DNA from 4 places in the Cellulosimicrobium sp. BMG9.22 genome. Region 3 is predicted to be linked to each of the others. Evidence: riboswitches for the same ligand, from Rfam matches in the RefSeq annotation. Region 3 holds a riboswitch; each other region holds the start of a gene.
The links. A riboswitch is a leader RNA that binds a small molecule or an ion and turns the genes downstream of it on or off. The one in region 3 is predicted to bind thiamine pyrophosphate.

Region 1 (3,754 bases), on a different contig from region 3:
CGCGAGCGGGTCGGGGCGGAGCTGCGGGCATGAGCGGCGCGACGGACGGCACCGGCCCGGCGGTCGAGGCCGTCGCGCCCGCCCGGACCGCGCTGGTGACCGGGGCGTCGCGCGGCATCGGCCGCGCGATCGCCGTCGGTCTCGCCGCGGCGGGCGTCGACGTCGCGCTGCTCGCCCGCGACGCGGACAAGCTCGCGGACGTCGCCGACGAGATCGCGGCGCAGGGTGCGCGGGACGAGCGCGGAGGCCGCGCCGTCGTCGTGACGGCGGACGTGACGGACGCGTCCGCCGTCGAGGCCGCCGTCGGCGAGGCGGAGGCGGTGCTCGGGAGCGTCGACCTCCTCGTGAACAACGCGGGCCGCGTCGACGCCGAGGTCCCGCTGTGGGAGGCCGACCCCGACGAGTGGTGGGCGATCGTCGAGACGAACGTGCGCGGGCCGTTCCTGCTCGCCCGGACCGTGGTGCCCGGGATGCTCGCGCGCGGCGGTGGCCGCGTCGTGGACCTCAACAGCGGGGCCGGGTCGCACGACATGGAGGGAGCGAGCGCGTACAACGCGAGCAAGACCGCGCTCCTGCGCCTCGGCGCGAACCTGCACCGCTCCGGGTTCGCGCGCGGGCTGCGCACGTTCGATGTGGCGCCGGGCGTCGTGCAGACCGACATGACCGCGTCGATGGACATGCATGCCGACCGCACGGAGTGGACGCCGGTGGCGCGGACCGTCGAGATGGTGGTCGCGATCGCCCGGGGCGAGCTCGACGCGTTCTCGGGCGCCTTCGTCCGCGTCACGCACGACTCGCCGGAGTCGTTGCGCGCCGCGACCGACGCCGCGGCCCGCGACGGCGTCGACCTGCCGGGACCGGACGCGCGCCGTCTGCGGGTCACGCGCTGGGGCGACGACGACCCGATGCCCGGAGCGCTCCCCGCCCGGTGACCCGGACCGCTCGGTGCGCGGGTCGTGAACGTCACCCTCCGGATAGTTGAATGTTCACCTAGGTATCGGGAATGCTGAGTCGAGACACCTGACCAGTACCGGGCGGACACCGCTGTCGCGGCTCGACGACGACGCCGGAGGCGACGGATGACCACGACACGGCCGGTCCGACAGTGGAACGGCATGACCGTGCCCGACGCCGGGACCTATGTCCTCGACGAGGCGCACAAGCGCGTCGGCTTCCAGGGCCAGCACATGATGGTCGCGCCCGTGCGCGGCGAGTTCACCCGGGCGAGCGCGACGGTCCTCGTCGGCGAGGACCCGCTGGACTCCGCCGTCAGCGCGACGATCGACACGGCGAGCCTCACGACGCACCACGAGGACCGCGACGTCCACCTGCGCAGCGCCGACTTCCTCGACGTCGAGACCTTCCCGACGCTCGAGTTCCGCAGCACGTCGGTCACGTGGCAGGGCAGCCAGGACGACCAGATCCTCGCGTGGGCCCGCCTGCGCAACCGCTCGCCGGAGCGCGCGCAGCTCGCGTCGGACCGCGTGCAGACGTCCGCGGCTCCCGCCCGCTTCCTCGTCAGCGGCCTCCTGACGATCCGCGACGTCACCCACCGGGTCGACCTGACGATGCAGTACGGCGGCGCGCGGCGCGACCCCTACGGGCGCGACATCTTCGGCTTCCACGCGACCGGCGAGTTCGACCGCGAGGACTACGGGCTCGTGTGGAACGTGCTGCTCGAGACCGGCGGGTTCCTGGTCGGCAAGAAGGTCACGCTCGAGATCGCGGGCGAGGCGATCCACCAGGGCTGACGCGCGCTAGCATGACGGACGACACGGGGTGCCCCGCACGACGGGGCTGAGATGAGACCCGTCGAACCTGCTCTGGCTCGTACCAGCGAAGGGATGTCCGGCGATGACGCTCGCCCTGTCCGCACCCTCCTCCTCGTCCGCACCCGGGATCGATCCCGCCCCGGGCCCTGACGCCGCCCCGGACGCCGGCCACCGGCCGTCCCGGCCGCGCGTGCTGTCGGTCGCGGGGACCGACCCGACCGGAGGCGCCGGCATCCAGGCGGACCTCAAGACGTTCTGCGCGCACGGGGCGTACGGCATGGCCGTGACGACGGCGCTCGTCGCCCAGAACACGCACGGGGTGCGGTCGGTGCACGTGCCCGGCCCGGACTTCCTGCGCGCGCAGCTCGACGCCGTGTCCGACGACGTCGAGATCGACGCCGTGAAGATCGGGATGGTGGCCGACGCTGAGAACGCGCGCGCGATCGCCGCGTGGCTCGACGACCTCGGGGCAGCGCGCGAGGCCGTCGGCGCGCCGCGCGCGTGGGTCGTCCTCGACCCGGTCATGGTCGCGACCTCGGGTCATCGCCTGCTCGACGAGGGAGCCGAGCAGGCCGTGCGCGACCTCGCGACGCGCGCCGACGTCGTCACCCCGAACCTCCCCGAGCTCGCCGTGCTGGCCGCGCCCGCCGGGGGTGCGGGCCCGACCGCCGCCGAGACCTGGGCCGACGCGCTCGCGCAGGCGAGCGCGTACGCCACGGCGAGCGGCGTCGTCGTGCTGCTCAAGGGCGGCCACCTGCGCGGCGCGACCTCGCCGGACGCCCTCGTCGCCCCGCGACGCGGCTCCGCGCCCGTCGTGACGACGTTCGAGGGCGAGCGCGTCGACACGCCGCACACGCACGGCACCGGGTGCTCGCTCTCGGCGGCGCTCGCCGCGCTGCGTCCTCAGCGAGAGAGCTGGGACGAGGCTGCGCGGGAGGCCAAGGAGTGGCTCACGGGCGCGCTCCGGGCCGGCGCCGCGCTCCGGGTCGGGACGGGCCGTGGGCCGGTCGACCACCTCCACGCGCTTCAGGCTCGCGCGACGTCCTCGCCGGTCGTCCCGGCCGGGTAGACGCACTCGGTGCCCGGCGGCCACCACCGCCAGCGGGACTCGACCTGTCCCGCGCTGACGCCCGCGGGCCGCTCGGCGAGGCAGCGGTCCTCGCCCTGGCGCACCCCGATCGTCAGGTAGTAGGCGACGAACGCGCCCGTGACCAGGACGGCGAGCACGGTCACCGCGCGTCGGAGCGCGGGGGAGGGGCCGCCGTCGGACCCGTCGCGCTCCCCCGGACGCGGAGGTACCCAGTCCCAGCTCACGCGGCTCCGCCGTCGGGCAGGAGCAGGACCTTGCCGGTCGTGGCGCGCCCCTCGAGGGCGCGGTGCGCGTCGGCTGCGTCGGCGAGGGGGAACGTGGCGCCCACCCGCACGTGCAGTGTCCCGCCGGCGACCGCGCCGAGCACCTCGGTCGCGCGCTCGACGAGCTCGGTGCGCGTCGCCGTGTGGTCCGCCAGCTTGGGGCGCGTGAGGACGAGCGAGCCACCGGCGTTGAGCCGCTGCGGGTCGAACGGCGGCACCTGGCCGGAGGACCCGCCGAAGAGCACGAGCGTGCCCCGCCGGTGCAGCGACGCGAGCGACGCGTCGAACGTGTCCTTGCCCACCGAGTCGTACACCGCGGCGACGCCCTCGCCCCCCGTGAGCCCGCGCACGACCTCGGGCAGCTCTGCGGTGAGGTCCGCGAACGCCGTGTACTGGATCGCGTGCTCGGCACCCGCGGCGCGCGACAGCTCGGCCTTCTCCGGCGTCGACACGGTCGAGATCACGTGCGCTCCGCGCGCGACGAGCATCTGGGTCAGCAGCAGCCCGACGCCGCCCGCGCCCGCGTGCACGAGGACCCGGTTGCCCGGCTGCACGCGGTACGACGACGTGCACAGGTAGTGCGCGGTGAGGCCCTGGAGCGCGACGGCGGTCGCGTCCTCGAACGACAC
Region 2 (3,754 bases), on a different contig from region 3:
GCTCTACCTCGGCAGACCAGGCCTCTACCTCGCGAGGTAGAGGCGTGGTCGCGCACGAAGGCGAGACGACGGCCGAGGCGGTGGGGGTGGCGTCGGATGCGAAGGGCCTCGAAGCCGCGCTCGTGAACCCACGCCCGACGGACCAGGGCGACGGCGCGGCCAGCCCGAGCACCGACGCCGCCCCCGCCGCCGCCGCCGAACCCGACCCGGACCCGAGCCCGCGCCCGAGCCCGAGCCCGAGCCCCGACTCGAGGATCAGTCGACGACCGTCGCCGTCCATGCCTTGATCCACTCGTCGCGGTTCGCCGAGATGTCCTCGGGCGCGACCTCGAACGGCTCGGCGGCGAGCGGGGCGAGCTCGGCCCAGCCGTCGGGGAGCGCGACGGAGTCGTCGGCGGGGTACACGTACATCTGCTCCGGGACGTCGGCCTGGAAGGTCTCGCTCACGAGGAAGTCGACGAGCTGGCGCGCGCCCTCGGGGTTCTCCGCGTTCGCGAGCACGCCCGCGTACTCGACCTGGCGGAAGCACGTGTCGAGGAGCGCGCCGGTCGTGGACGCGGAGCCGTCCTCGGTGAGCGTGAACGCGGGCGACGTCGAGTACGACAGCACGAGCGGGCGCGGACCGGCGCCCTCGGAGCCGGAGAAGTCGACGTAGTAGGCGTCGGACCAGCCCTCGACGACCTTGACGCCGTTGGCGCGCAGGTCGGCCCAGTAGTCCTGCCACCCGTCCTCGCCGAAGGCGCCGACGGTCGCGAGGAGGAACGCGAGCCCGGGCGACGACGTCGCGGGGTTGGTGACGACGAGCAGGTCCTCGTACTCGGGCTTCGTGAGGTCCTCGAGCGTGACCGGCTCGGGGATCCCCGCCTCCGTGAACCAGGCGTGGTCCACGTTGACGCACACGTCGCCCCGGTCGATCGCGGTGAGCTCGTCGCCGTCGCCGACGGCGTAGGACGCGGCCGACTCCGACAGGCCCTCGGGCGTGTACGGCTCGAGCACGCCCTCGTCGATCGCGCGCGACGCGAACGTGTTGTCGATCCCGAACACGACGTCGCCGAGCGGCGAGTCCTTGGTGAGGATGAGCTGGTTGACGAGCGCGCCGCCGTCACCGGGCGCGACCTGCTCGACGGTGAGCCCGCTCTCCTCCTCGAAGGCGGCGAGCACGTCGTCGCTCACGGCGAAGGAGTCGTGGGTCACGAGGGTCACGGTGCCCGCGCCCGACGACGCCTCGTCGCCGCCGGCGTCGTCGCCGCCGCTGCTGCACGCGGCGAGGGCGAGCAGAGCGAGCGTCGTCCCCGTCGCGGTGCGGGCGAGGTGGGCCGGCCGCGCGTGGGCACGCGGGCTCCGGCGGCTGTCGACGGTGTGCTGCATGCGTCCTCCCTGGACGTTCAGGAGGGGTCCACCCGCACGCACCGGACCCACGGAGGGTGCGCGCGCAGGTGATCGAGATCCCGACTTCCTCCACCGGTGCTAACCGGATCAGGTTCGAGGGTCTGCGGTGGTCCGCACTCTCAGCTCCTCCAGGAGCTCCCCTGTCGTTCCCGTCGAGCCTACACCGACCGGTTCGGGGTGATTCTCCGAGGAGCGCACGGTGCCCGCCATCGGCGCAGACGTTCGATCGCACCGGGCGTGAAAGACCGACTGTAGTAGGCGCAAAACACAGATCTGACAGCGTGAACAGGTATTTTGCGTGCGTTGCCGATCACGAACTGCTCGAGCGTCTGCCAGCCATCGGTGCCGCTCTCTTCGATGGCGGCGCGCTCGCCGCCTGGAACCGCTCGCTCCCCTGGGGTACGTAGGCCGACGAGCAGGGCCCCGGACCGTACCCGTTGTTCGACAAGCGTCTACACCACCGTTCGAGACTGGTACGACGTGGGAATCGTCACGATGTTCCCCGGGAGGCCATGACCATGCCCATCTCGCTAGTCCTCCGTAGGGAGCGCGGTGAGGACATCCGGCGTGCCGAGCAGACGTACCTTCCTGCAGATGCTTCTCGAAATGCTGCCGAGTATCCACTCCTGAGCGGAGTCGACCCCTATGCCAACACCATCTTCAACGCTCGTCAGGTGCAGCCGCTCCTCCTCGAGGTCGAACGGCTCCTCTCGGGTTCGCTCAGCGTCGCGGAGCGCGCGTCGCTCGAGGCCGTAGCGGACCTTTGCCAGGAAGGACGTCGCGTCCATCGCTATCTCTGGTTCATCGGCGACTGATCCAGCGGCAAGTGCGGCAAGACGTGAGACCTCGGGACCTCGGGATGGCTCACGCAGCACGCTAGAGCCGTGATCACCTCACGCCGACGACGCTCGTCTCTCGACCTGCTTCCCTGGGCGCCACCCTGAGCGAACCCTGAGAGTGCCTCCCGTGGGACCAGGGAGCGGTCCGGGCGGTTCCCCGATGCCCGGGTGCCGGCGCCCGCGCCAGGGTCGATGGTGACCGGGCCGCTCCGGCCCGGTCACCACGACGCTGGAGGGGAAGGCCATGAGCAGCTCACCGAACGCTGCGGTCGCCACGGAGAGCAGCACGGAGCGCGGCACCACAGCGGACGCGATCGCCACGGCCCGGGGCCTGGTGAAGACCTACGGACGCGGCGAGGCGACCGTCCGCGCGCTCGACGGCGTCGACGTCGACCTCGAGCGCGGGCGCCTGACTGCGATCATGGGGCCGTCAGGCTCCGGCAAGTCGACGCTCATGCACTGCCTGGCGGGGCTCGACTCCCCCACGTCGGGGACCGTCGTCGTCGACGGCGAGACCGTGTCGGCGATGAGCGAACGGAAGCTGACCCGGCTGCGTCGGACGCGCATCGGGTTCGTCTTCCAGTCTTTCAACCTCGTCCCGACGCTCACGGCGGAGGAGAACATCGTCCTGCCGCTGGCGATCGCGCGCCGGCCCATGGACCGCGAGTGGTTCGACCGCGTGGTCGACGCCGTGGGCCTGCGTCCGCGGCTCGGGCACCGACCCGCGGAGCTCTCCGGCGGGCAGCAGCAACGCGTTGCGTGCGCGCGGGCGCTCGTGTCCCGGCCCGCGGTCGTCTTCGCGGACGAGCCGACGGGGAACCTCGACTCGCGCGCGGCCGCAGAGGTGCTCGGGTTCCTGCGCTCCTCGGTGGACGACCTCGGCCAGTCCGTCGCGATGGTGACGCACGACCCGACGGCGGCGTCCTACGCGCACCGCGTGCTCTTCCTCGCGGACGGCCGCCTCGTCACGGAGCTGCGCGACCCCACGGCGCAGGCCGTGCTCGACACGCTCGGCGACCTCTCCCCGGCGGCTCTCGGCAGCGTCACGCACGCACCGGCGGTCGTCCGATGATGACGCGGATCGCGCTGCGCGGCGTGCGTGCGCACGGCGCGCAGCTCGTTCTCTCGGTGCTTGCCGTGACGATCGGCGTCGCGTTCGTCACCGGCACGTTCGCGCTGCGCGCGATGCTCGCGTCGACGTTCGACGACATCGTCGCGTCGTCGGTCCAGGCCGACGTGTACCTGCGCGGCACGCTCTCGGTCGACGGTGCGGGCGCGGCGCCGCTCGGGGCCTCGCCCGAAGGTGGGCCACGCGCCCTCGTCCCCGCGGACCTCGCGTCCGCGGTCGGGGCGCGGGACGACGTCGGCCTCGCGCTCCCGGAGGTGGGCGGCCCGGCGGTGCTCGTGGGTGCGGACGGCACGGCGGTGCTCAGCACGCAGGCGCCGAGCTTCGCGTCGGCGTACGACCCGCGCGACCCGGGCCCTCGCGTCGTGGAGGGCCGCGCGCCGCGCGATGCCGGAGAGGT
Region 3 (3,754 bases):
GCCGACGACGGCGAGCACCTCGCCCGCGCGGACGTCGAGGTCGACGTCGCGCACCACCGGGGTCCCGCGGCGGCGCCCGCGCCCGAGGGCGCCTCCACGGTGGACCTCGAGGCCCCGGGCCCGGAGCGCGACGGGCCGGTCCTGGCCGTCCGCGACGGCGCGACGGCTCGCGTCGTCGGCGGGGTGGGGGCGCGCGAGGTCCGCCAGCCAGGCGTCGGTCTCGGGGACGCCGAGCGGGGCGGGGGCCCCCGCGGCGACGAGCCGGGAGGCCAGGGGGAGCCAGCAGCCGAGCGCCGTGAGCTCGGCCGCGTGCTCGTGCAGGACGACGTCCGTCGGGCCGTGCGCGACGACCCGGCCGTCGCGCCCGAGCACGAGGATCGACTCGGGCAGCGTCCCGAGATCGTCGAGGCGGTGCTCGACGAGCACGACGGCGCGTGCCCGGTCGCGCGCGTCGCGGGGTGTCCCCGGAGGGTCGGGCGGCACCACGCCGTCGGGCACCGGGTGCTCCGTGGTGAGCCCGGCGACGAGCGCCCCGACGTCGTGCGCCGCCGCGGGGTCGAGGAGCGCGGTGGGTTCGTCGAGCACGACGAGCCCGGGGTCGGCGACGAGCGCCGCGGCGAGCGCGACGCGCTGCGCCTCGCCGCCGGAGAGCGTGTGGGTCGCCCGGTCGTGCAGGTGGGCCGCGCCGACGGCCGCGAGCGCCGCCGCCGCGCGGGCGTCCATGGTCCGGGGGTCGGCCCCGCGGTTCTCGAGCGCGAACCGCAGCTCCTCGTCGACGCGCGCGAGGCAGAGCTGGTCGCCGGGGCGTTGCTGGACGAGTCCGACGCGTGCGGCGAGCACGGCGGGCGGCACGTCGCGCGGGTCGTGCCCCGCGACGTCGAGGTCGCCGGTGACGGTGCCGGGCAGGGTGTGCGGGACGATGCCTACCAGGGCCCGCAGGAGCGTCGACTTGCCGCACCCCGACGGGCCGAGGACGAGCAGCGCGGCGCCCGCGGGTACGGCGAGGTCGACGTCGTCCAGCACGGGTGCGGCGTCGTGCCCCAGGGCGACGGACAGGCCCCGCGCCCCGACGACGTCGTGCGGCACGGACGGCCGGTGCTCAGCCACGCCGCGCCGACCCGATCGCGAAGGCGTCCAGCGCGCCGGTGCGGGTGAGGGCGTCACCGAGGAGGCGGGCCGCGATCCCGCACAGCACGACGCACGAGACGACCTGGATCCCGAGGCGGAGCATCGCGTAGTCCTGCCCGAGCCAGCCGAAGCGCACGGCGTTGAACGCGAAGGTGACGAGCGCGGCGCTCACGCCCGAGGCGACGAAGACCCACCAGCCGAACCGCCGGTAGCGCGTGAGCGCGAACGGCAGCTCGGCTCCGACGCCCTGGACGAGCCCGACGAGGAGCAGCAGCGGACCGGCCGGGGAGGCGAGGAACACGACCTCGACCAGCGCGGCGAGCGTCTCCGCGAGGATCCCGACACCCGGCTTGCGCACGATGTACGTCGCGAGCGGTCCGACGACGATCCAGGCCCCGGCGAGCACGTTCGCGGCGAGGTCCGCGAGCGGTCCCATCACGAGCTGGAGCGGTGCCCAGAGCTGCACGAACGCCCAGTAGACGAACCCGAACACGACGCCCAGGACTGCGACGAGGACGGTCTCGTGCAGGCTGAGGCCGCGTCGTCGCGCACGGACCCGGGGAGCCGTCGCGGGTGCGGCGCCACCCGGTGACCTCGGTTCGCCGGTGCGCTGCTCGGTGGTGTGCTCGGTCATGCGGTTCCCTCCGTCGGGCCCCCGGGTCGAGGGGTGCACGACGGCGCGTCACCGGCCCGCCCACGCGTCCGGCCCGGCGCACGGGGCGCGCGGGCACGAGCGCGCAGGGGACGGTGACGTCGGCCCTGCTCCCTTCGCTGGTACGAACCAGATCAGGTTCCACGGGTCTGCAGGTGGGACGGTCGTCCTGCCTGCACTCTCAGCGCTCGTGCGCTCCCCGGGGGCGTTCGGCCCGACCCTAGGCCCTTCGTCGACCTGCGGACAATCACCGCGTCTCACGGAGCGGGACACCGCGGCGCGACAAGGCGGCGCCTTGACAGGCGGGTCGAACACCTGTTCGACTGTGCGCGTGCGGTGGGACGGACAAGCGATCGACGCGGACGACGGCGCGCTCCCGGGACTGGAGCGCGCAGGGCTCGTGCGCAGCGTGCGCACGCCCGAGTTCGCGGGGATCACGTTCCACGAGGTGACGGCGAAGAGCGCGCTGTCGAAGGTGCCCGCGATGTCCCGCATGCCGTTCCGCTGGACGGTCAACCCGTACCGGGGATGCAGCCACGCGTGCTCCTACTGCCTCGCACCGGAGACCCCGGTGCTCCTGGCCGACGGCACCCAGCGCCCGATCGGGGATCTGAGCGTCGGCGACGAGATCGTGGGGACAGCGCCCCACGGGGCGTACCGCCGGTACGTGCGCACCCGGGTGCTCGACCGCTGGACCACCCGCAAGCGCGCCTACCGCGTCGGCCTCGCGGACGGCACCCGGCTCGTCGCGAGCGGCGACCACCGGTTCCTCACCCAGCGGGGCTGGCGGCACGTCGTCGGCGGCGCCGGCCACCGGGCGCACCTGGCCCTCGGGGACGTCCTCGTCGGTCCCGGTGCCGGGGCGCTCGCGGACGGGGGCGTGGCGCTCGACGGGCGCGACGTGACCGGGGACGACGCGCTCCGCGTCGAGTCGCTGGAGGCACTCGGCGGGCCGGGGGAGGAGACCGAGCTCGTCGACATCACCACCGGGACGCGCGACTTCGTCGCCGCAGGCGTCGTGAGCCACAACTGCTTCGCGCGGCCCACGCACCAGTACCTCGACCTCGACGCGGGCGACGACTTCGACCGCGAGGTGGTCGTCAAGGTCAACGTCGACGAGGTGCTGCGCGCCGAGCTCGCCCGCGCCTCGTGGGGGCGCGAGGCCGTCGCGCTCGGGACGAACACCGACCCGTACCAGCGTGCCGAGGGTCGCTACCGGCTCATGCCCGGCATCATCGACGCGCTCGCGGGCTCCGGCACGCCGTTGTCCGTCCTCACCAAGGGCACGCTCCTGCGCCGGGACCTGCCGCTGCTCGCCGACGCGGCGTCGCGGGTCGAGGTCGGCATCGGCGTCTCGCTCGCGCTGCTCGACCCCGCGCTCCAGGCGAGCGTCGAGCCCGGCACGCCCTCGCCGCGCGCGCGGCTCGACCTGATCCGCGCGGTCCGCGACGCGGGTCTGCCGTGCGGCGTCATGGTCGCGCCCGTGCTGCCCTGGCTCACCGACTCGACGCGCGCGCTCACGGATCTTCTCGACGCCGTGAAGGACGCGGGCGCGACGGGCGTCACGGTCCTGCCCCTGCACCTCAAGCCCGGCACGCGCGAGTGGTACATGGGCTGGCTCGCGCGCGAGCACCCGCAGCTCGTCCCCGGCTACGAGCGCGTCTACGCCCGCGGCGCCTACGCGTCGAAGCAGTACCGGTCATGGCTGTGGGACCGCGTCCGCCCGATGCTCGAGCAGCGCGGCTTCGCCGTCTCCGGCCACCGCGGCCCGGCCGGCGTCGAGGGCCGGTACCGGCGCGGTGAGCTGGGCGGCCTCGACGGCACGGGCCCGCCGGTCGACGGCGCGTACCCGGCAGGCAGCCTCCCCGAGGACGACGGGCGCGTCGAGGGCGGGGCGCTCGCGGGCATGCCGGTCGACGGCGCCGGACTTGACGTCGTCGGCGGGGGAGTGGAGCAGGTCCTGTTCTGACCGGT
Region 4 (3,754 bases), on a different contig from region 3:
CGTCAGCACCTCGTCCTGCACCTCGACGGAGCGGAGCGTCGTCGTGAGCGTCCCACCGAGCGAGCCGCTCGGGGCGTCGACGGTCTGCTCGGCCATGACGGCGTCGCCGACGCGCGCGGAACCGACCTCGGCGGCTCCGTCATCGGCCGGCGCACCGACGCCGGTCTCCGCGGCGCCGGTCGCGGGCGGGTCGGCGTCGTCCCCGGACCCGCCGAGGAGCCCGCAGCCCGACAGCGCGAGAGCGACGACGACGGTCAGGGCGGCGAGCGTCGAGCGAGTGCGGTTCATGATCCCCCGAGTCGAACGGTCCACCGCCGCCCGACGACCGGGCGGCGGCCCGCCGTCGACCCTGCCATACCGGACAGCACGGGCGGAACCCGCCGGAGGTGGGCAGAAGTCCCCATCCGGCGCCTCGTCGGGCGCGTTGCGTCCCTGGTCAGGCGCCGACGACCCGGGCGCGCAGGTCGCGCGCGGCACTCTCGGGATCGGGAGCCTGGGTGATGGCCCGCACGACGACGACGCGCGTCGCCCCGGCGTCGAGCACCGCGTCGAGCCGGCCGGCGTCGATCCCGCCGATCGCGAACCACGGCGTCGCCGGGCGGGTCGTAGCGACGTCGCGCAGCAAGTCGAGCCCGACGGCGGAGCGGCCGGGCTTGGTCGGCGTCGCCCACAGCGGCCCGACGCAGAAGTAGTCGACGTCGGGGTCCGCCTCCGCCGCGGCGGCCTGCGCCGCGGAGTGCGTCGACCGGCCCAGCACGGGCCCCGGACCGAGGAGGGAGCGCACGGCCGGCACGGGCAGGTCGCCCTGGCCCATGTGGACCGCGGGGGCTCCGGTGAGCGCCGCGACGTCCGCGCGGTCGTTGACCGCCCAGAGCGCGCCGTGCTCCGTCGCGACCCGGGCGACGACCGCCTGGAGCTCGAGCTCGCGCGCGACGTCGAGCGTCTTGTCCCGCAGCTGGACGACGTCGACACCCCCCGCGAGCGCCGCGTGGAGGAAGTCCTCCAGGTCGCCGCGCTCCTCGCGTGCGTCGGTGCACAGGTACAGGCGTGCGTCGGCGAGGCGGGCGCGTGGGCCGGCTCCTGCGCCCGGAGTCGGCGCGGCGGACGTGGCGAAGGTCTCGGTGCTCACCCGCCGGAGCCTAGCCGCGGCCCACCCGGTGCAGGCGGTACTGTGGCCGACAGCACGGGAGCCCGCACGGGCTGAGAGGGCGTAGGAGCCGACCGTCGAACCTGATCTGGGTCATGCCAGCGAAGGGAGCGCACATGCACCCCCCTGTTCGCCCGCGGTCCGTGGGCGCCTCTGCTGTGGCGCCCGACGGCGCGCGCGACGTGGTCGTCGTCGGCGGCGGGATCGTGGGGCTCGCCGTCGCGTGGCGCGCGGCGCGCGCAGGGCTGGCCGTCACCGTGCTGGACCCCTCACCCGGGGACGGCGCCACGCACGCCGCCGCGGGGATGCTCGCCCCCGTGACCGAGGCCGACTTCGGCGAGGACGACGCGCTGCGCCTCCACGTCGCGGGTGCGGCGGCGTGGCCCGGCTTCGCGGCCGACCTCGAGAGGGCGACCGGGCCCGGCGTCGGTCTTCGTGCCGCCGGGACGCTCACGCTCGCGTATGACGCGGACGACCTGGCGCTGCTGCGCCGCGTCCTCGCGCTGCACGCGGACCTCGGCCTCGCGTCGCGCGAGATCTCCGTCGCCGACGCCCGGCGCCGTGAGCCGTTCCTCGGCCCGCGCGTGGCAGGTGCCGCGTGGGCCCCAGGGGACCACGCGGTCGACCCGCGCGCGACGCACGCCGCGCTCCTCGCGGCGCTCGGTGCCGGGACCCCGATGCCCGGCACCGCCGTCGTGCGCGTCGCGGCGACCCGGCTGACGCTCGACGCCACCGGGCGCGTCACGGGCGTGCACGACGACGCGGGCCGGCTCCACCGTGCGGGTGCGGTCGTCCTCGCCGCGGGCTGGCAGTCCGGCGCGCTGGTCGCGGACGTGCCGGGCGTCGTCGTGCCGACGCGCCCCGTGAAGGGCCAGACGCTGCGTCTCGACGCCGGGCCGGACCTCGCGCTCGAGCACGTCGTGCGGGGCGTCGTGCAGGGTCGGCCGGTCTACGTCGTGCCGCGCGACCCCGTGCCGGACGGTCCGCGCGCGGGCCACCGGGAGGTCGTCGTCGGCGCGACCACGGAGGAGAACCCCGACGACCGGCGCGCGACGGCGGGCGGTGTCTTCGCACTGCTCCGGGACGCGCGCGCCCTGCTGCCCGGGATCGACGAGGCGGCGCTCGTCGACGTCACGCCGCGCGCGCGGCCCGCGACCCCGGACAACCTGCCGCTCGTCGGCCCGACCGCGGTCCCCGGCCTGCACCTCGCGACCGGCCACGGCCGCAACGGCATCCTGCTCGCCCCGCTCACCGCCGACGCCGTCGTCGCGGGGCTCGTCGGGACCGCGCTCCCGCCCGACGTCGCGGCCGCGGTCGCCATCGCGCGCACCGACCGTTTCCCCGCCGAACCCGCGGTTGTTCCCCGATCCGCGCCCGAGTCCGGGTGCAACCCCGGGTTCGGCACCGTCCCGACGGCGCACCAGCCCATCACGACACCGAGGTGAGAACCGTGAACCCCGTACCGACCGTCGAGGTCACCGTGAACGGCGAGCCGCGCTGGCTCGCCCCCGGCACCGGCCTCGAGGAGCTCGTCGCCACGCTCGTGCCGCAGTACGTCGCCGACGGGACACCGCAGGGCGTCGCCGTGGCCGTGGACGACGCCGTCGTGCCGCGCGGCGCGTGGGCGACCACGGTCGTCGCCTCCGGAGACCGTATCGAGATCGTCACCGCCGTCCAGGGCGGCTGAGGAGGAACCGTGACCACGACCGACATCTCCCCTGGCTCCCCCGGTGCCGCGAGCAGCCCGTCGCTGGGCGACGACCCGCTCGTCGTCGCCGAGACGACCGTCGGCTCGCGCCTCGTCATGGGCACGGGCGGCGCCGCGAACCTGCTCACGCTCGAGGATGCGCTCGTCGCGTCCGGGACCGCACTGACGACCGTGGCGATGCGCCGCGTCGCGGTCCGTGCGGGCGGCGAGGCGAGCCCGGACGCCGGGATCTGGGCTCTCCTCTCGCGCCTCGGCATCCGCGCGCTGCCCAACACCGCCGGGTGCTTCTCGGTGCGCGAGGCCGTGCTCACCGCGCACCTCGCGCGCGAGGCGTGCGGCACCGAGTGGGTCAAGCTCGAGGTGATCGCGGACGACGTGACGCTCCTGCCCGACCCGATCGGCCTCGTCGAGGCGGCCGAGCAGCTCGTGCGGGACGGGTTCGTCGTGCTGCCCTACACCAATGACGACCCGATCCTCGCGCGCCGGCTCGAGGACGTCGGGTGCGCTGCGGTCATGCCGCTCGGCGCGCCCATCGGGTCCGGGCTCGGCATCCTCAACCCGCGCAACATCGAGGCGATCGCGGCCGCCGCACGGGTGCCCGTGATCCTCGACGCGGGGATCGGTACCGCGTCCGACGCCGCGCTCGCCATGGAGCTCGGGTGCGACGGTGTCCTCCTCGCGACCGCCGTCACGCGCGCCGCCGACCCGGTGCGCATGGCGCACGCGATGCGCCTGGCCGTCGAGTCGGGGCGCCTCGCCGCGGGTGCGGGGCGCATCCCCCGCCGCGAGGGCGCCCTCGCGAGCTCGCCCCCGGAGGGCCGCCTCGACCTCGCCCTCTGACACGCCGACGGCATGTCCCGTCTCGTGGTCAGGTCCGCTTGTGGGGCGACGTCGGTGCT

Region 1: linked by a shared signal. The riboswitch ahead of thiD (bifunctional hydroxymethylpyrimidine kinase/phosphomethylpyrimidine kinase) and the one ahead of AC4H2H_RS07645 (ECF transporter S component) in region 3 are both predicted to bind thiamine pyrophosphate.
Region 2: linked by a shared signal. The riboswitch ahead of AC4H2H_RS10405 (thiamine ABC transporter substrate-binding protein) and the one ahead of AC4H2H_RS07645 (ECF transporter S component) in region 3 are both predicted to bind thiamine pyrophosphate.
Region 4: linked by a shared signal. The riboswitch ahead of thiO (glycine oxidase ThiO) and the one ahead of AC4H2H_RS07645 (ECF transporter S component) in region 3 are both predicted to bind thiamine pyrophosphate.

What each region holds. Positions count from the first base shown of each region.
Region 1 covers NZ_JBZGBY010000017.1:85,588-89,341, forward strand. The annotation lists gene pheT (phenylalanine--tRNA ligase subunit beta) at 1-33, shown strand, start outside; gene AC4H2H_RS12785 (SDR family oxidoreductase) at 30-932, shown strand; gene AC4H2H_RS12790 (YceI family protein) at 1,080-1,751, shown strand; TPP riboswitch at 1,766-1,862, shown strand; gene thiD (bifunctional hydroxymethylpyrimidine kinase/phosphomethylpyrimidine kinase) at 1,855-2,841, shown strand; gene AC4H2H_RS12800 (hypothetical protein) at 2,799-3,086, opposite strand; gene AC4H2H_RS12805 (quinone oxidoreductase family protein) at 3,083-3,754, opposite strand, start outside.
Region 2 covers NZ_JBZGBY010000012.1:85,142-88,895, reverse strand. The annotation lists gene AC4H2H_RS10405 (thiamine ABC transporter substrate-binding protein) at 256-1,368, opposite strand; TPP riboswitch at 1,437-1,541, opposite strand; gene AC4H2H_RS10400 (hypothetical protein) at 1,920-2,177, opposite strand; gene AC4H2H_RS10395 (ABC transporter ATP-binding protein) at 2,473-3,300, shown strand; gene AC4H2H_RS10390 (ABC transporter permease) at 3,297-3,754, shown strand, end outside.
Region 3 covers NZ_JBZGBY010000007.1:108,669-112,422, reverse strand. The annotation lists gene AC4H2H_RS07650 (ABC transporter ATP-binding protein) at 1-1,107, opposite strand, end outside; gene AC4H2H_RS07645 (ECF transporter S component) at 1,100-1,762, opposite strand; TPP riboswitch at 1,873-1,992, opposite strand; gene AC4H2H_RS07640 (Rv2578c family radical SAM protein) at 2,112-3,749, shown strand.
Region 4 covers NZ_JBZGBY010000058.1:2,733-6,486, forward strand. The annotation lists gene AC4H2H_RS19570 (hypothetical protein) at 1-288, opposite strand, end outside; gene thiE (thiamine phosphate synthase) at 437-1,129, opposite strand; TPP riboswitch at 1,182-1,259, shown strand; gene thiO (glycine oxidase ThiO) at 1,264-2,592, shown strand; gene thiS (sulfur carrier protein ThiS) at 2,598-2,834, shown strand; gene AC4H2H_RS19590 (thiazole synthase) at 2,898-3,695, shown strand.